Regions from separate parts of the Provencibacterium massiliense genome, predicted to be linked through region 1. Evidence: predicted binding sites of a transcription regulator. Region 1 holds the regulator's gene; the other holds the start of a gene.
What was found. Region 1 encodes Rex, which represses fermentation and respiration genes when NADH is low (regulators of the CRP and FNR family bind a similar motif). Its sites were predicted from a motif close to ATTGTTAANNNNTTAACAAT; they were not measured.
Positions count from the first base shown of each region.

Region 2: B5477_RS03850 (phosphoglycerate kinase) is a predicted target of Rex. The motif match lies at 3,016-3,035, and genes of this name have one in related genera.

Region 1 covers NZ_FWCH01000012.1:1,555,084-1,566,266, reverse strand. The annotation lists gene B5477_RS12570 (hypothetical protein) at 1-319, opposite strand, end outside; gene clpB (ATP-dependent chaperone ClpB) at 380-2,986, opposite strand; gene B5477_RS12560 (alpha/beta fold hydrolase) at 3,209-4,141, opposite strand; gene B5477_RS12555 (hypothetical protein) at 4,171-4,614, opposite strand; gene B5477_RS12550 (isocitrate/isopropylmalate family dehydrogenase) at 4,859-6,019, shown strand; gene B5477_RS12545 (redox-sensing transcriptional repressor Rex) at 6,118-6,756, shown strand; gene B5477_RS12540 (GNAT family N-acetyltransferase) at 6,798-7,337, shown strand; gene B5477_RS12535 (helix-turn-helix domain-containing protein) at 7,673-7,903, shown strand; gene B5477_RS12530 (cytidylate kinase-like family protein) at 8,230-8,862, opposite strand; gene B5477_RS12525 (hypothetical protein) at 9,015-9,554, opposite strand; gene B5477_RS15230 (hypothetical protein) at 9,554-10,030, opposite strand; gene B5477_RS12515 (hypothetical protein) at 10,060-10,293, opposite strand; gene B5477_RS12510 (metallophosphoesterase family protein) at 10,470-10,949, shown strand; gene B5477_RS12505 (cation diffusion facilitator family transporter) at 11,033-11,183, shown strand, end outside.
Region 2 covers NZ_FWCH01000011.1:24,269-35,451, forward strand. The annotation lists gene carB (carbamoyl-phosphate synthase large subunit) at 1-920, shown strand, start outside; gene B5477_RS03840 (helix-turn-helix domain-containing protein) at 1,893-2,204, opposite strand; gene B5477_RS03845 (hypothetical protein) at 2,378-2,878, shown strand; gene B5477_RS03850 (phosphoglycerate kinase) at 3,071-4,261, shown strand; gene B5477_RS03855 (hypothetical protein) at 4,355-4,894, shown strand; gene tpiA (triose-phosphate isomerase) at 4,929-5,696, shown strand; gene gpmI (2,3-bisphosphoglycerate-independent phosphoglycerate mutase) at 5,726-7,243, shown strand; gene B5477_RS03870 (SAM hydrolase/SAM-dependent halogenase family protein) at 7,488-8,345, shown strand; gene B5477_RS03875 (ECF-type riboflavin transporter substrate-binding protein) at 8,520-9,071, shown strand; gene B5477_RS03880 (ABC transporter ATP-binding protein) at 9,187-10,893, shown strand; gene B5477_RS03885 (energy-coupling factor transporter transmembrane component T family protein) at 10,890-11,183, shown strand, end outside.

The DNA.
Region 1 (11,183 bases):
CCCGGCCGTCGCCCTCCAGCGCAAGGGAGGAAAGCGCCTCCCCGTCCGCCAGGACCTGCACCTCGCAGACGCCCTGGTAGTTTTCCTCGCCCAGGCCCCCGCCCAGGGCCACCTGATCGCCGGTGAGGAAGACCCCCTCACGCAGGACGAGGCGCACGGTCGCGCTCCTGCCGTCGCCAAGGACGGTATCCCCCTGCGCCAGCAGAAGATCGCGTACCGGCGCGCCCGCGGTCTCGTCCTGTGGGTCGCCCTGTGTTGTGCGGGCGCAGCCCGAAAGCAGGAAGGATACGGCAAGCAGCCCGGATAGGAAACGTTTCATGGTCTCCCTCCTTCATGACAAAGAAATGGTGGGGAACGAAAGCTCCCCACCATTGTAATCTTATTTTTCCCGGATGGCAAGGGCCCCGTTCTCGAGATAGATTTCCATCGCGGTGCCCGGCGCCAAGTCTTTCCCGATAATCTCCTTGGCGATCAGGGTTTCCACCTTGTGCTGGATAAAGCGCTTTAGCGGCCGCGCGCCGTAGACCGGGTCGAAGCCGCTGTCCACGATGAAGCGCTTGGCGTCGTCGGTGACGGTGAAGCTCAGCTGCCGCTCCTCCATCCGCCGTCCGAGGTCCTGCAGCAGCAGGTCGACGATCTTCATGATCTCATCCTTCTGCAGGGGCTTGTAGAAGACGATCTCGTCCAGCCGGTTTAAAAACTCGGGCCGGAAGGACTGGCGCAGCAGGGCGTTTACCTGCTCCTTGCTCTCCTCGCTGATCTCGCCGCCCTCGGTGATCCCGTCGAGAATGTAGTTCGAGCCGAGGTTGGAGGTCAGGATGATGATGGTGTTCTTGAAGTCCACCGTGCGCCCCTGCGAGTCGGTGATCCGCCCGTCGTCCAGCACCTGGAGCAGGACGTTGAACACGTCGGGATGGGCCTTCTCGATCTCGTCGAAGAGCACCACAGAGTAGGGCTTGCGGCGAACCGCCTCGGTGAGCTGGCCGCCCTCCTCATAGCCCACATAGCCGGGAGGCGCCCCGATCAGGCGGGAGACCGAATATTTCTCCATGTATTCGCTCATGTCGATCCGCACGATGTTGTGCTCGTCGTCGAAGAGGCATTCGGCCAGCGCCTTGGCAAGCTCGGTTTTCCCGACGCCCGTCGGTCCCAGGAAGAGGAACGAGCCGATCGGCCGTCCCGGGTCCTGGATCCCCGCGCGGGAGCGCAGGATGGCTTCCGACACCTTGGTGACCGCTTCGTCCTGGCCGATCACCCGCTGATGGAGGATCGGTTCGAGGTTTAAGAGCTTTTCTCGTTCGCCCTCCATCAGCCGGGCCATCGGGATGCCGGTCCAGCGCCCGACGATCCGCGCGATCTCCTCCTCGGTCACCTTGTCGCGCAGCAGATTGTCGCTGCTCGTGCGCTCCTGCTCGGCGATGGTTTCCTCGGCCTCCAGCTCCTTTTGGAGCGCCGGCAGCCGGCCGTATTTGAGCTCGGCGGCCTTGTTGAGGTCATATTCCCGCTCGGCCTTTTCGATCTGGGCGTTGACCTGCTCGATCTCCTCGCGCAGGTGCTGCACCTTGCCGATGGCCTGCTTCTCGTTCTCCCAGCGCGCCTTCATTTCGCCGAAGGTGGCGCGCATCTCGGCGAGCTCCTTCTGGATTTCCCGCAGATGCTCCTGCGAGAGCTTGTCGCTCTCCTTTTTGAGCGCGGCCTCCTCGATCTCATGCTGCATGATCTGCCGGGAGATGTCGTCCAGCTCGGTGGGCATGGAATCCATTTCGGTGCGGATCATCGCGCAGGCCTCGTCCACCAGGTCGATGGCCTTGTCGGGCAGGAAGCGGTCCGAGATGTACCGGTGGGAGAGGACCGCCGCGGCGATCAGGGCGTTGTCCTGGATTTTGACGCCGTGGTAGACCTCGTAGCGCTCCTTGAGTCCGCGCAGGATCGAGATGGTGTCCTCCACCGTCGGCTCGTCCACCAGCACCGGCTGGAAGCGCCGCTCGAGGGCGGCATCCTTCTCGATGTACTGGCGGTACTCGTTTAGGGTGGTGGCGCCGATACAGTGCAGCTCGCCGCGCGCGAGCATGGGCTTTAAGAGGTTGCCAGCGTCCATCGAGCCCTCGGTCTTGCCGGCGCCTACAATGGTGTGCAGCTCGTCGATGAAGAGGATGATCTTCCCCTCGCTCTTCTTGACCTCGGTGAGCACCGCCTTGAGGCGCTCCTCGAATTCGCCGCGGAATTTGGCCCCCGCGATGAGCGCCCCCATGTCCAGCGAGAAGAGGGTGCGCTCGCGCAGGTTTTCCGGCACGTCTCCGCGCACGATCCGCAGCGCCAGCCCTTCGGCGATGGCCGTCTTGCCGACGCCCGGCTCGCCGATCAGGCAGGGGTTATTCTTGGTTTTGCGGCTGAGGATGCGGATCACGTTGCGGATCTCGCCATCCCGCCCGATCACCGGGTCGAGCTTTTGCTGGCGCGCCAGCTCGGTCAGGTCCTGGCCATATTTTTTGAGCACGTCGTAGGTGTCCTCCGGGTTGTCGCTGGTGACCCGGGCATTGCCCCGCACCGTCTGCAGGGCATCCAGGAACTTGTTCTTTTGCAGATCGAAGCTCTCGAACAGCTTGCGCATCGAACGGCTGGGGCGCTCCAGGAGCCCCAGGAAGAGATGCTCGACCGAGACGTATTCGTCCTTCATTCGCTCTGCGATCCGCTCGGCCTCGGTCAGCGCCCGGTCGGTGTCCTGGGAGACGTAGATTTTCCCGCTCTCCCGCCCCGAGCCGCTCACCGCCGGCAGCTTTCGCACAAGCTGTGCGACCGAGCTCGTCATCATCTGGGGGTCGATCCCGATTTTTTTGAGCAGCTGCGGGATCAGCCCGCCCTCCTGCTCCAGCAGCGCCTGGGCGATATGCTCCTGCTCGATCTGCTGGTTTTGGTTTTCTATGGCAATGTTCTGTGCCGCGCCAATCGCTTCCATCGATTTCTGGGTAAGCTTTTGGGTGTTCATCTGTGATTCCTCCTCACTGGGGTAACATTTCTATTCTGCCCTAGTTTCTATTATAGTCATAAATATGAAAAGAATATGAATCAAAATGATTTATTTTGAAAATTAGTGAAATAATATTGTTCTTATCACTGGGAGCCAACCCTATGACGATTGCCCCCGGACGGTTCCTTTTTCACACAAAAAGCCCCCGCTCGTATGCGAGCGGGGGCCCGGCCGACCCGATTAAATCTCGTTCTCGATCCAGTCCAGGATGTCCCCATAGACCTCTTCGCGGTTGAGTTCATTGAGCAGCTCGTGCCGCGCGCCCTCATAAAGCTGCATTTCCAGGTCCTCGACCCCGGCGCTCTGCAGCCGGTTATAGACCTGCAGCACCCCGCGCCCGAAGTTCCCCACCGGGTCGCAGTCGCCCGAGAGCAGCAGGGTGGCAAGCCCCTTGGGATAATCTCTGGCCCAGCGCGGGGAATTTGCAACCTCCATCATGGTGAAGAGATCGAGATAGGCCGAGGCGGTGAAGCGCTGCCCGCTTACAGGGTCGGCAAGATAGCGGTCCACCGCCGCCTCGTCCCGGCTGAGCCAGTCGCTGGCGGTGCGCGTGGGGGTGAAACGCCGGTTCATGTTGCCGATGACCAGCTCGTGCAGCCGTTCGGGGCGGCAGAATTCGCCTTCCTTACGCAGATACCGCTGTGCGAGCAGGATCCCGAAGCCGGTCATCGGGTTCGGCCCGGCGGTGCCCATCAGGATCACCCCCGCCAGGGTGTCCGGGTATTTTACACAGTAGAGCCGCGCGATCAGCGAGCCCATCGAATGCCCCAGCAGGAAGATTTTGCGCTCGGGGAACATCCCCGCCGCGATGTGGCAGAGATGCCGCAAATCCCTGATCAGGCACTGGTAGCCGTTCTCGTGCGCAAAGTAGCCCAGCCGCTCGGGACTGCCGGCGCTCTTGCCGTGGCCGAGATGGTCCTGTCCGAAGACCGCAAGGCCCTGCTGCGCGAGATAGAGCATAAACTCGTGGTAACGTCCGATGTGCTCGAGCATCCCGTGGCTGACAAGCACGATCCCACGGATCTCCTCCCCCTCGGGGAAGTAGGCGACGGCGCTGATGTTGTCCTCGCCGTTCGCGCTGTGAAAGCTGATGGAACGAATATTGATGCGCATATCATTTCACTTCCTTTGATTGGCCCACATCAGATGGAGGCGGGCTTTGCCTTGCGCCGCGCCGGAATCTGCGCGCGGGTCACCTCGGCGGTATTCCCCTCGCCGTCCACCGTGAAGAAGCGCACATGGGTGAACTTGCGCCACACGTCGCAGAGGATGGAATCCTCCCCCTGCGGCAGGCCGGTGAGGACGTTCTGGGTCTTGTTATGCTTGATAAAGCTGATGATCAGCTTGACGGGGTCGTCCCCGTAGACGATGTTCATGGTGGCGTCATGGCTTTTGGAGACCTTGTAAAGATGCTCGAGCGCCAATGGATTCTGCGGGTAGCGCCCACTCTGTACGCTGAAGACGCACAGCTCGGTCTTGGTAATATCCGCCACGGTCTGCCCCGCGTGGATGATCCGCTCGCACTGGAATTGGTTTGTCACCAGCACCACGGTTTTGGGCGTCGCCTCTTTGCGATTGGCCGTCATGGCATTCTCCCCAATCTGTATCGTTGCGCTGCGGTAACAGCGTTCCATCATTATTATAACGTATCTTTGTGAAGAAATCATTACTGGCCTGTATTTTTTCCGCACAGGCTGTCGCATAATGGAACTTGCAATGCAGTATAAAACTTATTGTCATATAATTGACAATCGTTCCCGATTATACTAAAATAAAACCATTGAAGGAAGGCCATGTGTTGATTTTGAGAAGACCCCCAGGAGGTTTACTGTGGAAGATAAGCTCAGCGGCGCCACCGCCCGTTTCGAGCAGCTGGTAAAAGACCAGCTCGCCCGGGTCGAGCGGATGAAGGCGCAGAAGGATTTCATTGACTATAAAACGCTCGACCCCATCATCATCGGGGTGTGCGGGGGTGACGGGATCGGCCCGGTCATCACCGGCGAAGCGAGAAGGGTGCTCGAGTACCTGCTCGCGGACGAGGTGGGGCGCGGCAAGGTGGAGTTCCGTTCGATCGACGGGCTGACCATCGAGAACCGCGCGGCGCAGCATAAGGCCATCCCGGACGACGTGCTGCAGGAGCTCAAGGCCTGCCACGTCATCCTCAAGGGCCCCACCACCACCCCGCGCGCCGGGGACCCCTGGCCGAACATCGAGAGCGCCAACGTCGCCATGCGCAAGGAGCTCGACCTGTTCTGCAACATGCGCCCGGTCAAGGTGCCCAGCGAGGGGATCGATTGGACCTTTTTTAGGGAGAACACCGAGGGCGCCTACGCGGTGGGCTCTTGCGGGGTGAACGTGGACGAGGATTTGGCGATCGACTTCGTGGTCACCACCACCGAGGGCACCGAGCGGATCGCCAAGCTCGCCTATGAGTTCGCGGATAAAAACAAAAAGGACCGCGTCTCGATCGTGACCAAGGCCAACGTCGTCAAGACGACCGACGGCAAGTTTTTGAAGCTCTGCCAGGAGATCGGCAAGCAGTATCCGCACATCACCACCGACGACTGGTATATCGACATCCTGACTGCCAAGCTGATCGACCAGAAGCGCCGGCGCGATTTTAGGGTGTTTGTGCTCCCCAACCTCTACGGGGACATCATCACCGACGAGGCCGCCGAGTTCCAGGGCGGGGTGGGCACCGCGGGCAGCGCCAACATCGGCAAGCGCTACGCCATGTTCGAGGCGATCCACGGCAGCGCGCCGCGCATGGTCAGCGAGGGCCGCGCCCAGTATGCCGACCCCTGTTCGATGCTGCGTGCGGCGGTGCTGCTGCTCTCCCACATCGGGTATCAGCAGCAGGCCGACAAGCTCGAGCGGGCGCTGGATATCTGCATGTATGAGGAGAAACGCCTGAGCGTCACCGGGCGGGACACCGGCGCGACCTGCGAGGACTTCGGCGACTATGTGATGGAGACGATCACAAAGCTCTAGAATTGACACCGCGGGGGCAGACAGGACCGTCTGCCCTCGATTGGTTCTTTCGACGGATGGTCGCAATATGGGAAAATGAAGGGTTGGAAGGTGAAATAGTGGCACGATATGAAGGGGTCTCCCCATCGGTGATCCGGCGGCTGCCGCGGTACTACCGCTTTTTGGAGGACCTGCAGAAAAAGGACGTGCACCGCATCTCTTCCCGCGAGCTCTCCCAGCTGATGAACCTGACCGCCTCGCAGATCCGGCAGGACCTCAACTGCTTCGGCGGGTTCGGCCAGCAGGGGTACGGCTACAACGTGGACGCCCTGCTCGGGGAGATCGGCAACATTCTGGGGCTACATAAGGGATACAAGGTGATCCTCATCGGGGCGGGCAATCTGGGCCTGGCGATCGCCAAGCACATGTCCTTCGAGACCAAGGGCTTCAACCTGATCGGGATTTTTGACAAGCAAAAGGAGCTCATCGGCATGCCGGTGCGCCATCTGGTGATCTCGGACGTGAACCGGCTGGAGAATTTCTGCAAGACCTTCTCGCCGCAGGTGGCGATCCTGTGCATCCCGCGCGAGGAAGCGCCCGAGCTGGCCGACCGGCTGGTGAACTACGGGATCAAGGGCTTTTGGAACTTCTCGCACTATGATCTGGCGATGGATTATCAGGACATCGCGGTGGAGAACGTCCACCTGGGTGACAGCCTGATGACGCTGTGCTACGAGATCAGCGAGATATTGGAATGACCACAGGCGGGCTGCGGCCCGCCTTTTTTAAAGGAGACAGCATGGGAGAAATTGTGATCCGCTCCCTCGGCGTGCGCGACTGCGTACCGGGCCTGCTGCAAAGTTTCGAGCGCTACCAGCAGGTCACCAGGGTCTGGCGCACCGTCGGCGGGGAGCAGAGAATTGTGGATTGCCCCTTCACCGAGCACTGGAGCGGGGAGGAGAAGGACGAACTGGTGAAAAACACGCTCCTGCCCACGCTGCAAGCTGGCGGCGCGCTCTACGCCGCCTACGACGGGGAGACGGTGGCCGGCTTCGCGCTGCTGGAGGGGGCGCCTGCGGGCAGCCGGGGGCAGTACCGCATCCTCGCCGAGCTCTACACCTCTTATCCTTACCGCGGCAGGGGTATCGGGCGCAGGCTCTTTTTGCGCTGTGCCGATCGCGCGCGGGAGATGGGCGGGCAGTATCTCTATATTTCGGCCCACTCGGCAGTGGAGAGCATGGCCTTTTACCGGGCGATGGGCTGCGTTCCCGCCGGGGAGGTCAATCAGAGGCTGGCTGAAAAGGAGCCTTGCGACTGCCAGCTGGAGTGTAGGATTTAGCGGGGTTTCGCCCCCGTACGACGACCCCTTTCTTTTGTTTGAAAAGAAAGGGGGAAAGAAAGCAAACAAAGGAGGGGGTACCCCTCCTTGACCACCCCACGCGCGACCACGCGCGGACTATACACGTTTTCGCACGCCGCGAAATGCGAAGCCGCCCCCGACGTATGTCGGGGGCGGCTTTTTGCCCGCGCAGGCAACTGATCACTACAACGATGGTGCCCTTTCCCGCGCAGGCGCTCTATAAAAGTAAATTTTGTTAGTGCAGTCTTAGTGCAAAAGAGCCCTTGCTTAAAAAAATAGGGTACTATTAATCTACATAAGGGGAGGTGGGAGTCTTGCAGGACAGGGAATATGGATATATAAAAATAAAACTGGAAAAGGTCATCCGGGAAAGCGGCCTAAGCAAAAACAAGGTGTCCCACTTTTCTGAAATGCAGCGCACGCAGCTAAACACCTATTGCAAGGGCGAGTTGCAGCGCGTGGATTTGGTGGTGCTGGCCCGGATATGCCATACGCTAAGCTGCAAAGTCCAGGACGTTCTTGAATATGTGCCGCCTCAAAGATGATTCACCTGGTGTGGTTGGCATTTCTTTTGCGGGCCGAGCTGCAACCCGGTTTGCAGCTGCTTGGCTTCGCGTTCTGCTGTGTCCGGCGGCGCAGTCAGCTTTGAGCAGTGCGTGAGGGGGAACATAAAAAGAGGGGGATACTTCCCCCTCTTTTTCGTCTTTTCAGAGCCCTTTTCTTTGAAAAGGGCTTAATCTTCTTCTACGTCGAAAAGGTTACTCGGGGCGTGAGGCGGACAGCCCCACAAACGAAACTCCCGGTGTACAGCCGAGGAAATCCTCGGCCACCGGCCGCCCCGACACTGCCGCGCGGCGGCCTCGGATGACAATTAAAGAGAAATCCCCAGCTTGATTTCGAGATAGGCCTTGGTCAGCGCCACGCACTTGTCCCACCCCAGGTCGCTGGAATTGAGGCACAGGTCGTAGTTGTCCGCGTCCCGCCAGCTGTTGCCGGTGAAATAGCGGTAATAGTCCCCGCGGCGCTTGTCGGTCTTGCGGATAAAGCGCTTGGCCTCCTCCTCGTCGAAGTTGGGGTGTACCTCCATCGTCTTTTTCACGCAGTAATCGAACGGCGCGTGCACGTACAGGCGCAGCACGTTCGGGTAGTCGCGCAGGATGTAATCCGCGCACCGCCCCACGATGACGCAGCTCTCGGTGTCCGCGAGCTGGCGGATCACCTTGCACAGATAATTAAAGAGGTTCTGATCGCTCGTGAAATCGTCGCTCTCCGGGGGGATGACCTCCCCGGTGTGCACGCTTTTGGGCGCCTTGAGGATCAGGGGCTTTTTCAGGTTCTCGTCCGCCTTGGCGAAGAGCGCCTCGTTGATCCCGCTCTCGTCCGAGGCGAGGCGGAGCAGCTCGTCGTTGTAGAACTTGATCCCCAGCTCCTCGGAGAGCATCTTGCCGATGGTCTTGCCGCCGCTGCCGTATTCCCGCGCGACTGTGATCACATAGTTTTTCATATGACCGCCGTCCTTTCCTGTTTGCATGACGGATATTTCCTACCTTCAGTATAGGATATTGTTGGGGACAGGTCAAGGAGAAGGCGGCAATTTTTTATTGACGGCGCTCCGGGCAAATGAATGGCCACCGGCTATGCCGGTGGCCATTACAATTATAGCAACAGGTAGAACAGGGCGACCAGCAGCGTAAAATCCGCCTTTTCGTTCATCAACAGCAGCAGCAGCCCGATGAGCAGCAGCCGCTCGTTGTCGATGTTTAAAGCGTCGAGCACCTTCCCGATGGGGGAGTCCTCCCCGACAAAGTTCGAGATGACGTTCCCGAGGCCCTTCCCTTCGCCCTGCCCGAACTGGGGCAGGTGGATTCCCAGGTTCCCCGTCAGCTGGCTGAGAAGGGAGGAGACCGTGCCGCCGCTCTGTGTGCCCGCGGTCCCGCTATGCGCGCCGCCGCCCGACGGATGGTTCGCGCCGGCCGCCTGCGGGCCCGGTGCGTTTGGGGTGGCGTTGCCCGGGCCCTGGGTGGGGCCCTGCACCGGGATATGTATGGTGTCCTGCATGGGCGGCGAGATCACGGCGTTGGCCTGCTGCACCGTCTGGCGGGAGCGCTGCTGCATCTGGCGCACCCGGCGGATCGCCTCCTGCTGCATGTTGAGAAGATCCTTTTCGGTATAACTCACACCTTTCCAATCGGCCATCAGCCATCATCACCACCAAACAGATTGCCGAAGATGCCGGTCTCCTTGAGCAGGGGGAGCATCTTGACCAGCTGCATGATCCGGATCGCGTCGTCCACTTTTTTCTGCCGCTTCTCCCCGAAATGGGGCTTGAGCGCGAGCAGCAGCTCAACGTTGGAGTCCCGGGTATTGAGCCCCTGCAAAATCTGCGAGACCTTTGCAATGGTGTTTACATCCAGGCTGCCCAAGAGGTTGGCGGCCGCGCTGGGCGCCGCGGGCTGGGCGGGCGGCGGGGTAAACAGGTTTTGCAAAGGGGGAGCGGGCTGTGCCTGGGGCTGCGCGGGTTGTGCGGGAGGCGGTGCGGCGGGCGGCTGTGCGTCCGCCGCAGGGGCGGCGCCGTCTCCCCCCAGTCCCAGCTGGTTTGCCAGGTTCATGATCTGCTGCATGGTCTGGGGGTTGTTCAGAAGAGAACCGAGGGCCGAAGCCATATCTTCCATGCGCGCACCCGCCTTCCGTTTTTAGTCTGTTATTTCTGCATGAGTTTTCCGAGCAGTCCCTTGACCTGGGGGGAATTGAGGAACTGTTCGAGCTGCTGGGGATTGTTCAGCAGCTGGTTGACCTGGGCGGCCTTCTGCGGATCGAGGTTCCCGAGCAGGTCCTTGACCTGGCCCCCCTCGATCTGCTGGCGAAGCTGCTGGGGATTTTTCCCCAGCTTCTGCCCGGCCATACCCAAGAGGCTGTTCATGGCCTGCTGGGACATATTTGGGCCGCCTGACGGCCCCCGATTATTCTGATTCATCACAAAAAACTCCTTTCCACCGGCTTCTTACACCATGCTATGCCGCCGGGAGTTAATTTGTGAAAAACCTTTTATTTCCCTACATTTTATGATAAATTATAGGTATGTATGACGCGAAAGCAAAGGATGAAATCAGTATGAGAATTGTGGCAGTGGGGGATACCCACCGTGACTTCATGGGCCTGCGCGAGCTGATCGAGCAGCAGATGGACAGCACCGACCTGTTTATTCATACCGGCGATGGGGAGCGGGAGCTCGACGACATCCGCTCGCTCTATCCCGAGCTGCCGCTGCGCGCGGTCTGCGGCAACTGCGATTTATATTCCAGCGACCCGCAGGTGGATTTGATCGATGCGGGAGGGGTCAAGATTTTCGTCACCCACGGGCACGGCTTCGGGGTAAAATATTCGGTGGAGGAGCTCGAGCAGAACGCCCGCCGCCTCGGCGCGGCTATCGTGCTCTTCGGGCATACGCATTGCCAGTACTACCGCTATGACGAGGGGCTCCATCTCTTAAACCCCGGCAGCCTCTCCCATCCGCGGGGCACGTCCCGGGGGTACGCGGTGATCGAGATTCAAAACGGGCAGATTTTGTGCAACCTGGTGCAGCTTCGATAAGTGGGATATACCAACCCCGTCTCTTGGGCGGGCAGCAGGCAGGGGCGCTCCTGTCTGCTGTGTTTTTGAGGGAGGACAAATGGATGACGGAGTTTTTGATACGGCATTTCATCAAGGACAGCGGGCAGCTGGGCGACCCCAAGGTGCGCGGGCGGTATGGGCTGCTCTCCTCGCTGGTCGGCATCTGCTGCAACGCGGTGCTGTTTCTCTGTAAGTTCCTGATCGGCACCGTCT
Region 2 (11,183 bases), on a different contig from region 1:
ACGGCAAGGATTTCCTGATCCCCGGGATCATGGAGCACATTGAGCGCGCGGGCGTGCACTCGGGCGACTCGATCTCGGTCTACCCGGCGCAGAACCTCAGCGAAAAAACCCGGCAGACCATCATCGACTACACCGGGAAGCTGGCGCTCGCGCTGAACGTTCGGGGCCTGGTCAACGTGCAGTACGTCGTCTACCAGGACGAGGTCTACGTCATCGAGGTCAACCCCCGCTCGAGCCGCACCGTGCCCTATATCAGCAAGGTGACCGGCGTGCCGATGGTGGACATCGCCACCCGGATCATGCTGGGGCAATCCCTGCTGGAGCAGGGCTACGGCAAGGGGCTTTACAAGGAGGCCGAATACGTCGCGGTCAAGGTGCCGGTCTTCAGCTTTGAGAAGCTGCACGACCTGGACACCCACCTGGGCCCCGAGATGAAGTCCACCGGCGAGGTACTGGGGATCGCCCACTCGCTGGAGGAGGCGCTCTACAAGGGGCTTGCCGCCGCGGGGTACAACATGAAGCGCACCGGCGGGGTACTGATCACGGTGCGGGACACGGACAAGCAGGAGGTCATCCCGATCGCCGCCAAGTTCGACGGCATGGGCTTTGACATCTACGCGACCGAGGGCACGGCGCACGAGCTCAACCGGCACATGGTGGCCGCCTCGGTGGTGCGCAAGATCGAGGAAGGCGAGCCGAACATCATGACCCTGTTCGACGAGGGGAAGATCGACTATGTGATTTCGACCTCGGCGAAGGGGCGCAAGCCCGCGCGCCACTCGGTGCAGATGCGCCGCAAGGCGGTGGAGCGTTCGGTTGCGTGCTTCACCTCGCTGGATACGGCCAACGCGATGGCCAACTCGCTCAAGAAGCGCCATTCGCTGGGCGACATCGAGCTGGTTGACATCTGCTCAATTTAAGAAAAGGGTTCCAAGGGGGCGGCGCCCCTTTGGCAGGTGCGGGCAGGGCCCGCGACCTTAGCCGGGTTTGCTGGCACTCGCCTTGACGGAATCCTTCCTCGGATCAGGAAGGGGAGCAAAAAGCTCCCAGTGGGAGGTTTTTGCGTGGGGAAACCCTATCAAGGGGTTTCCCCATGGCGGTTTTGCCGCCATCTTCTCCCAACGCGGAAGCTCCAAGCTGTCCGCCAGTCGCGGACTGATGACGGGTTTTTCAGGATCAATGCATCCTTGCCCCGGCACCCCGGGGGTGTTGCTTCGGGGCTGTCCGCCCCGCACCCCGACCCCTTTCTTTTGTTTGAAAAGAAAGGGGGAAAGAAAGCAAACAAAGGAGGGGACGCCCCTCCTTGACCACCCCTCGCGCGACCACGCGCGGACTATACATGTCTAGCCCGCCGCGAAATGCGAAGCCCCGCTCCGGGAAACCGGAGCAGGGCTTTTTGCCCGCGCAGGCAACTGATGGCAACAACGATTGTGCCCTTTCCCGCGAAAGGGGTAAGGGCGGCCTCCGGCCGCCAAATTAGTTGTCTACAATTTCTTCTTCCATACTTTCTAATGCGAATTCGCAACACTGTACAACGACTTGACTGAAACTGAGTTTCCGTTTGCCAGCCAGCTCATCTAGCTTGTTAATCAAAGTTTTTGGCATGTAAACAGACTTTGTTTCTGAATCGTCTCCACTTTTTAGCTTGAATGGCACACGGATACCCCCTTTCTAAGTATTATTGTACATTAGAAAGACTAATAATTATATATTTGAAAACAATTGCTTTTCTATTAGAAAAGCAGTATAATATACTTGTGGCAACGCCACACCTCAAATATGGGGCTTACCCCCGCCTTCCCCGAAAGGGGGAGAAAGAGGGGCGGGACCCTTGTCCCGCCCCTCTTCCTTTTCTTCATCCTATGGAGTGTTGCCGGTTGCCCCCGGCGCCGTTACTCCTGCGCCGAAGGGGCGGCTGCCTCTTCCGGCTGCTCGTCTTTCTCGTCGGGCTGCTCGTCTTCCTGCTCGGGCTCGGCGTAGTACATCAGCTCGTGCAGCGGGCATTCCAGGACATAACAAATCCTTGCGAGAATATCAAGATCGGCCCTGCGCAGCGTGGCACCGTGCCAGTAACGATTGATCACATCGTATTTGCTGTCGGTATACCTGCACAATGTGCTTTTGCTGACGTTTAGCTCCGCCATTTTCTCGTCGATCCTCACTAAGATTCTTCCGTGGTCTTGCCCTTGATACATCCTTCTCATGTTGTTTTCCTCCTTTTTTGTTGTCCCAAATGTCGAATATCGTCCGAACCTGACCTGAGCCCCCTTTCTTTAATAAAAGTGGTTTCAGCATAGCACAAGGCTATCCATATTGACATCTACCTTAAAAAGGGGTACCCTATACAGGGGTAAAAATTTCGAGGGAGATGAGAACGGTGCGGCTGAACGAACATGATTACGGGGTGGTCGCCACCCTACAGGAACATCTGCTGGAAGAGCAGGCGGCGTCCATGCGGCAGACCAAACTTCCGCTGGAGCTGGCTTATTTGCAGTCGCGCCTTGCCGCGCGCTTGCAGAGCGACCCGAGCGAGATGACCCGCTATATGGGGCTGCTCGAACAGGAGCAGCAGCTATACGACCCCGGGCGCGCCTTCCGCTATGGGCGGCTGTGCGCCTGGTCGCAGCTTCCGCAGAAGGAGGGCTTCCTGCACTATCTGCGCTATGAGCATCTGCGTCCACAGGCAATCTATCTTTACGAGCAGCTCCAGGAGAGCTACGAGCGGCTGCGCCACGGGCTGGGCTGGGAGAGCGGCGAGCTGCGGGAGTTCACCGAAATGTACCGGGAGCTCAACGGGACGGTACACCGGGAGATCGAGGCGTTTTACAAGCTCGGCTACCAGGCCGGGCGGCCGGCGACAAGGCCGGCAAAGGAATAGGGGATTATGAAGGGCTTCTCCGGGGGAGGGGCTTTCTTTTTTTCTCCGTTTCGGCGGGTGGGAAAAATGTGTAAAAAGTTTGTGACCATCCCGGTTTCCCCTTGCAAAATACAGCCGATTGTTTTACAATAGGTTTGATTGTAGTATGTTTAACAAGTGGCGTTTCAATAGAAAAGAAAGGGTGTTTTGAAAATGACTTCATTGAACAAAAAATCCGTGGAAGACCTGCCGGTATCGGGCAAGCGCGTACTGGTGCGCTGTGATTTCAACGTCCCGCTCAAGGACGGCGTGATCACCAACGACAAGCGCATTGTGGCCGCCCTGCCGACCATCAAATATCTGATCGACAAGGGGGCCCGGGTGATCCTGTGCTCCCACCTCGGCCGCCCGAAGGAGGGCTTCGAGCCCGAGTTTTCCCTGGCTCCGGTCGCCAAGAGGCTCAGCGAGCTGCTGGGCAAGGAGGTCGCCATGTCGAAGGACGTCATCGGCGAGGACGCCAAGGCGAAGGCTACGGCTTTAAAGGACGGCGACGTGATGCTGCTGGAGAACGTGCGGTATCATAAGGAAGAGAAGAAGAACGACCCGGCGTTCGCCAAGGAGCTCGCCTCCTTGGCCGAACTCTATGTCAACGACGCGTTCGGCGCGGCGCACCGCGCCCACGCCTCCACCGCCGGCGTGGCCGATTACCTGCCCGCCGCCTGCGGCTATCTGATCCAGAAGGAGATCAACTTCATGGGCGGCGCGCTCGAGGACCCGAAGCGCCCGCTGGTCGCCATCCTGGGCGGCGCGAAGGTGTCCGACAAGATCGGCGTGATCGAGAACCTTATTAATAAGGTAGACACCCTGATTGTCGGCGGCGGCATGGCCTACACCTTCTTCAAGGCGCAGGGGCACACCATCGGCACCTCGATCTGTGAGGACGACAAGGTGGAGCTGGCCCGCGAGATGATGAAGAAGGCCGAAGAGAAGGGCGTCAAGTTCCTGTTGCCGGTGGACAACATGGTCGGCAACGAGTTCAAGGAGGACTGCGAGCGCAAGCTGGTCGAGTCCGACGACATCCCGGACGGCTGGATGGGGATGGACATCGGCCCGAAGTCGATCGCCCTCTTCTGCGAGGCGATCAAGGGCGCCGGCACCGTGATCTGGAACGGGCCGATGGGCGTGTTCGAGTTTAAACCCTTTGCCGAGGGTACCCTGGAGATCGCCAAGGCGGTCGCGGACAGCGGCGCCATCTCGATCATCGGCGGCGGCGACTCGGTCGCGGCGGTGACCAAGCTGGGCTTCGCGGATAAGATGTCCCACATCTCGACCGGCGGCGGCGCGTCCCTCGAGTTCCTCGAGGGCAAAGAGCTCCCCGGAATCGCCTGCCTGAACGATAAGTAATGATTTGAAAGCGAAAGACGTGGGGGAAACGCCACGTCTTTCGCAATATAGCCTTCTCCCGCCCGTCGGGCTGGTGAGGAGCGGGAGGAAACGATGCACTTTTTTTACCCCTTTTATTACGACTACCACGTCACTTGGGAGCTGCTGGGCGCGCTGGCCTCGTTGGCCGGGGTGGCGCTCTATGTGCTGCGCGCGCTGGGGCTGTACCGGATGTCGAAGAACACCGGGCTGGGCCGCGCGTGGTTTGCCTGGGTCCCCTTCCTGCACGAGTACCAGTGCGCCAGGATGGGGGACCGCGCGCGCAAGGCGCAGGGCAAGACCGAGTTTTTATGCAGCCTTACCATCGCGGTGGGGGTCATCGCGGTGGCGGGCTTCGTGCTGCGCCCGATCTTCTGGCACATCTTTTTGGTGGGCTGGATTTTCAGGCTCGCCTATTCGCTGGTGGGGCTTTGCTGGCTGGTGGCAAGCGTGCTGGCCGACTACTGGCTCTACACCGATTTTGAGCCGTCGATGGCGGCGCTCTACACCATCCTGTCGGTGCTGCGCCTGGACGGGATCGCCAAGTTCCTGATTCGCGGCAACGTGCCGGTCGGGGTGGCGGGCGTGTGTATCCCCAAGCAGCCGAAATATTAAATATAAGATAAGAAGACAAAGGAGTTAAAACGCTATGGAGAAGTCCCTTCGCAAGGCGGTCATCGCCGGAAACTGGAAAATGAACAAGAACCGCGCCGAGGCGAAAGCCCTCATCGAGGAAATCAAGCCCCTGGTCAAGGACGCCGGCTGCGGCGTGATCGTCTGCGTGCCCTACACCAACCTGGAGACCGCGCTCGAGCTCTGCAAGGGCTCGAACGTCGGCGTCGGGGCGGAAAACTGCCACTGGGCCAAGTCGGGCGCCTTCACCGGCGAGATCTCGGCCGACATGCTCGCTGAGATGGGTGTGGAGTACGTCATCATCGGCCACAGCGAGCGCCGCCAGTACTTCGGCGAGACCGACGTGACCGTCAATCAGCGGGTGCGCGCCGCGCTGGATGCGGGCCTTCGGGTCATCCTCTGCGTGGGCGAGCTGCTCGAGCAGCGCGAGCAGGGGATCACCGAGGAGATCTGCGCCATGCAGACCAAGGTGGCGCTCCAGGGGGTGAGCGAGGCCGAGCTCGAAAGGATCATCATCGCCTATGAGCCGGTCTGGGCGATCGGCACCGGCAAAACCGCGACCGCCGACCAGGCCGAGGAGGTCTGCGCATTTATCCGCTCGGTGGTGGAGAAACTTTATAATAAGAAGGCGGCCGACGCGCTCACCATCCAGTACGGCGGCTCGATGAACGCGGCCAACGCCGACGAGCTGCTCTCGAAGAAGAATGTCGACGGCGGGCTGATCGGCGGCGCCTCCTTAAAGGCGCCCGATTTCGCGGCGATCGTCAAGGCGGCCTCCAAGTAAAATTCGCTGAGAAAGGCAAGGTTCATACTATGAAAAAACCTGTTGCACTCATCATCATGGATGGGTACGGCTATAATCCCGACAGCTACGGCAACGCGATTGCCGCGGCCAACACCCCCACCATGGACAAGCTGATGGCCTCCTGTCCGCACACCCTGATCGGCGCGTCCGGGATGGACGTGGGCCTTCCCGATGGGCAGATGGGCAACTCCGAGGTCGGGCATACCAACATCGGCGCCGGGCGGATCGTCTACCAGGAGCTGACCAGGATCACCAAGGCGATCAGCGAGGGGACCTTCTTCGAGAACGAGGCGCTCTGCGGCGCGATGGACAACTGCAAGCAGAACGGGGGCGCTTTGCACCTGATGGGCCTGCTCTCGGACGGCGGGGTGCACAGCCACAACAAGCACCTCTACGGGCTGCTCGAGATGGCCAAGAAAAAGGGCCTCGATAAGGTCTATGTGCACTGTTTCCTCGACGGGCGGGACGTTCCCCCCTCCTCAGGCGCAGACTATGTCAAGGAGCTCCACGACAAGATGGAGGAGCTCGGCGTCGGCAGGATCGCCAGCGTGATGGGCCGCTACTACGCCATGGACCGCGATAACCGCTGGGAGCGGGTGCAGAAGGCCTATGATGCGATGGTGCTGGGTCAGGGCGGCCATGCCGCCTGCCCGTATGAGGCGGTCAAGAAGTCCTATGAAGAGGGCGTGACCGACGAGTTCGTGATCCCCTTCGTGGTGGAGGGGATGGAGCCGATCAAAAACGGCGACTCGGTGGTGTTCTTTAATTTCCGCCCCGACCGTGCGCGCGAGATCACCCGCACCTTCGTCGATCCGGACTTCGACGGATTTGCGCGGCGTGACGGCGCGCTGGACCTCTATTTTGTCTGCATGACCCAGTACGACGCGACCATGCCGAACGTGCACGTCGCCTTTAAGCCCCAGTCGCTCAAGAACACCTTCGGCGAATACATCTCCCAGAAGGGCCTCCATCAGCTGCGCATCGCCGAGACCGAGAAGTACGCCCACGTCACCTTCTTCTTCAATGGCGGCGTCGAGGCGACCTATCCCGGAGAGGACCGCGCGCTGATCGCCTCCCCGAAGGTGGCCACCTACGACCTCAAGCCCGAGATGAGCGCCTATGAGGTGACCGACGAGCTGCTCCGCCGGATTGCCAGCGACAAGTACGACGTCATCGTTCTCAACTTCGCCAACTGCGACATGGTCGGGCATACCGGCGTGTTCGAGGCGGCCGAGAAGGCGGTCGAGGCGGTGGACGAGTGCCTGGGCAAGGTGGTGGACGCCATCCTCGCAAAGGGCGGCGCCGCGCTGATCACGGCCGACCACGGCAACGCCGACAAGATGTACGAGCCGGACGGTTCCCCCTTCACCGCGCACACCACCAACCAGGTTCCGCTGGTGGTGGCGGGGTACCCGTGCAAGCTGCGCGAGGGGGGAAGGCTTGCCGACCTCGCGCCCACCATGCTGAAAATCCTCGGACTGCCGCAGCCGGCCGAGATGGACGGCAAGTCGATCATCCTGGATTGACGGGGCTTTAAAAAGCACAAAACCCGCAGAGCTTCTGCGGGTTTTTTCTTTTCAGGATCGAAATTGGCAGAAAACTCAGGTGGAATGCTTGGATATGGCGCGGGGGTTTGATATAATAAAGATAGACGGACTGGTTGGTCCGCTTCGGTTGACAAGCCTGATCCGAAAAGACTATAATAAACCTATAGTCTCAAGCGAAACTTGAGACATAAAGCCGTCGGCTTTTGGGAAAGGAGAGCATAACATGGGACATCCCCTGTTGTTTCAAACCGATTTCGGCCTCGCGGACGGGGCGGTCAGCGCCATGTACGGCGTCGCCTATTCGGTGAGCGAGGATCTCAAGATAAGCAACCTTACCCATGAGATTACCCCCTATGACATCTGGGAGGCCAGCTACCGCCTGATCCAGACGGTGCAGTACTGGCCCGCCGGGACGGTCTTCGTCTCGGTGGTGGACCCCGGCGTGGGCTCGACGCGGCGCTCGATCGTGGTCGAGACCAGCAGCGGGCAGTATGTGGTCTCCCCGGACAACGGCACCCTGACCCATGTCAAGCGCATGTGCGGGGTCGTCGCCGCGCGGGTGATCGACGAGAGCGTCAACCGCCTGCCGAATTCCGGCGAGAGCTATACCTTCCACGGGCGGGATATCTACGCCTATACCGGCGCGCGGCTGGCTTCCGGGGTGATCACCTTTGAGCAGGTCGGGCCCGAGGTGCCCGTCGACAGTGTGGTCGAGCTGCCGGTCGTCGAGGCCAGGCGGGAGGGCGACCTGGTCGCCGGCACCATCGACGTGTTGGACGTGCGCTTCGGCAGCCTGTGGACCAACATCCCGCGCGAGATGTTCCTTGCGCTGGGGCTCGGGCACGGCAGCCGGGTCGAGGTGACCATCACCAACGACACGCGGCATATCTATAAGAATATCCTGGTTTACGCCAAGTCCTTCGCGGACGTCTACGTCGGCGAGCCGCTGGTTTACGTCAACAGCCTGGACAATATCGCGGTGGCCATCAACCAGGGGTCGTTTGCCAAGGCCTACAACATCGGGACCGGGAACTCCTGGAAGATCCAGATTCGTAAAGCGCCGAAAATTATTTACGAATAATAACTGATTGTGCGGTTCGGCGCTTTGAGCGCACGAAAATTATTTACGAATAATAACTGATTGTGCGGTTCGGCGCTTTGAGCGCACGAAAATCATATACGAATAACCACAGAGGTGGAAGACGGGACATCCCCGTTTGACATAACGCTTTTAACAGTTTGGGAGGGAAACAACATGAACAAGAAATTTTCCATCAAGACGGTCGTCGCCATCGGCATCGGCGCGGCGGTGTTCGTGGTCCTGGGCCGTTTCGCGGCGATTCCGACCCCGATTCCGAACACCACCATCAACACCCAGTACGCCTTCCTGGCGGTGATGGCCATGCTCTTCGGCCCGCTTGCCGGGGCGCTCATCGCCTTCATCGGCCACCTGCTGATCGACCTGACCGCCTACGGCTCGCCCTGGATGAGCTGGATCTTCGCCTCCGGCGTGGCCGGCCTGCTGATGGGCCTGTTTATGAAGAAGATCGACGTTTCTAACGGCGAGTTCGGCAAGAAGGAGATCATCACCTTCAACGTGGCGCAGGTCATTGCGCACGCCGTCGCCTGGATCCTGGTCGCCCCGGCGCTGGACGTGGTGATCTATGCCGAGGTGGCCAGCAAGGTCTTCACTCAGGGCATCGTCGCCTTCATCGCCAACGTGATCACCACCGGTGTGATCGGCACCATCCTGGCGGTCGCCTATGCCAAGACCCGCACCAAGAAGGGCAGCCTGGATAAGGAATAAGCGCACAAAGCGTTACGGCGGATGGAGGGACTGGAAAGCCCCTCCATCGCCATGTGTGGAAGGATTAGAGAACGGCCCCGGGCGCTCGCCTGGCCGGAAAGGCTGGTAACACAGGATGAAGCAACCGCTTATTGAATTTCGGGACTTCACATTTCAATACAACGCCCAGAAGAAGCCCACCCTTTATAACATTGACCTGACCATCCACGAGGGGGAGAAGGTGCTGATCGTCGGGCCGTCCGGCTCGGGAAAGAGCACCCTGGCGCACTGTATCAACGGGTTGATCCCCTTCGCGTGGGAAGGCAGCCATACCGGCAGCCTCAAGGTGATGGGGAAGGAGGCGAGCGAAGAGAGCATCTTTTCCCTCTCCAAGATGGTGGGCACCGTGCTGCAGGACCCGGACGGGCAGTTTATCGGCCTGACCGTCGGGGAGGACATCGCCTTCGCGCTGGAAAACGACAGCGTGGACCAGGATGTGATGAAGGAACGGGTGGAGAAGGTCGCCTCGCTCGTGGATATTGAGAGCCATCTGCACGCAGCGCCCCACGAGCTCAGCGGCGGGCAGAAGCAGCGGGTATCTCTGGCGGGCGTGATGGTGGACGACGTCAGGATCCTGCTCTTCGACGAGCCGCTGGCCAACCTCGACCCGGCCACCGGCAAGCAGGCCATCGAGCTGATCGACGACATCCAAAGGGAGCTAGGCTCCACCGTGTTGATCATCGAGCACCGGCTGGAGGACGCGCTCTGGCGGCATGTGGACCGGATCGTGCTGGTCTACGACGGGCGCATTGTCGCGGACACCACCCCGAACGAGCTGCTCGCCTCTGGGCAGCTGCGCGAGTGCGGGATCCGTGAACCGCTCTACCTGACCGCGCTGCGCTACGCCGGGTGCGAGATCACCCCGGACATGCTGCCGGAGAGTATCAATACCATCCGGCTGGAGGGGTGCCGTGAGAGGCTGGGCGAGTGGTACCGCAGTGTGCCGGTGCACGTCAGCGCGCCCGACACCCCGCCGGTGCTGGAGGTGAAAAACGTCAGCTTCGCCTACGCCAGCGGCGGCGAGGTTCTGCACGACGTCTCCTTCACGGTGCACGAGGGGGAGATGCTCAGCATCGTGGGCAAGAACGGTGCGGGAAAATCCACCATGAGCAAGCTGATCTGCGGGTTTGAAAAGAATACCAGCGGCACCATCCTCTTCGAGGGGAGGGACATCGCCGCCGACACCATCAAGGAGCGCGCGCGGATCATCGGGATGGTGATGCAAAATCCCAACCAGATGATCTCCAAGACGATGATCTACGAGGAACTGGCGCTGGGGCTGCAGGTGCGCGGCATGCCGCCCGAGGAAATTGAGCGGCGCGTCGAGCATGCCCTCAAAATTTGCGGGCTTTATCCCTTCCGCAAGTGGCCGATTTCGGCGCTCAGCTTCGGGCAGAAGAAGCGGGTGACCATCGCCACCATCCTGGCGCTCGACCCGAAGGTGATCTTCCTCGACGAACCGACCGCCGGGCAGGATTTTAAGCACTACACCGAGATCATGGAATTTTTGCGCGAGCTCAACCGCGCGGGGGTCACCGTCATCATGATCACCCACGACATGCACCTCATGCTGGAATACACCAACCGCTCGATCGTCTTTTGCGACGGGCGGGTCGTCGCGGACGACACCCCGGCGAACATCCTGTGTAACCGGGAGATCATCGAGCGGGCGAACCTCAAGGAGACCTCGCTTTACGAGCTGTGCCGGCGCTCGCTGGATGTGGAGCCGAACGGCTTTGTGCAGCGCTTTATTGACTACGATCGGCAGGTGAGAGGGATATGAAGGTACTGCTCGGCTATATCGACCGCCCGTCGGTGGTCCATCAGCTGACCGGCGCGACCAAGCTGTTGGGGGTCATGCTCTGGTCGGTGGCGGCCATGACCACCTACGACACCCGGGTGCTTGTCTGCCTGATCGCGATGAGCCTCGTGATTTTCGCAGTTTCCAAGATCAAGGTGTCGGATATCTCCTTTGTGCTGACCTTCATTTTGATCTTCCTGCTGCTCAATAACCTCGCCATCTTCCTCTTTTCACCCGAGGAGGGGGTGCGCATCTATGGCACGCGGCACGAG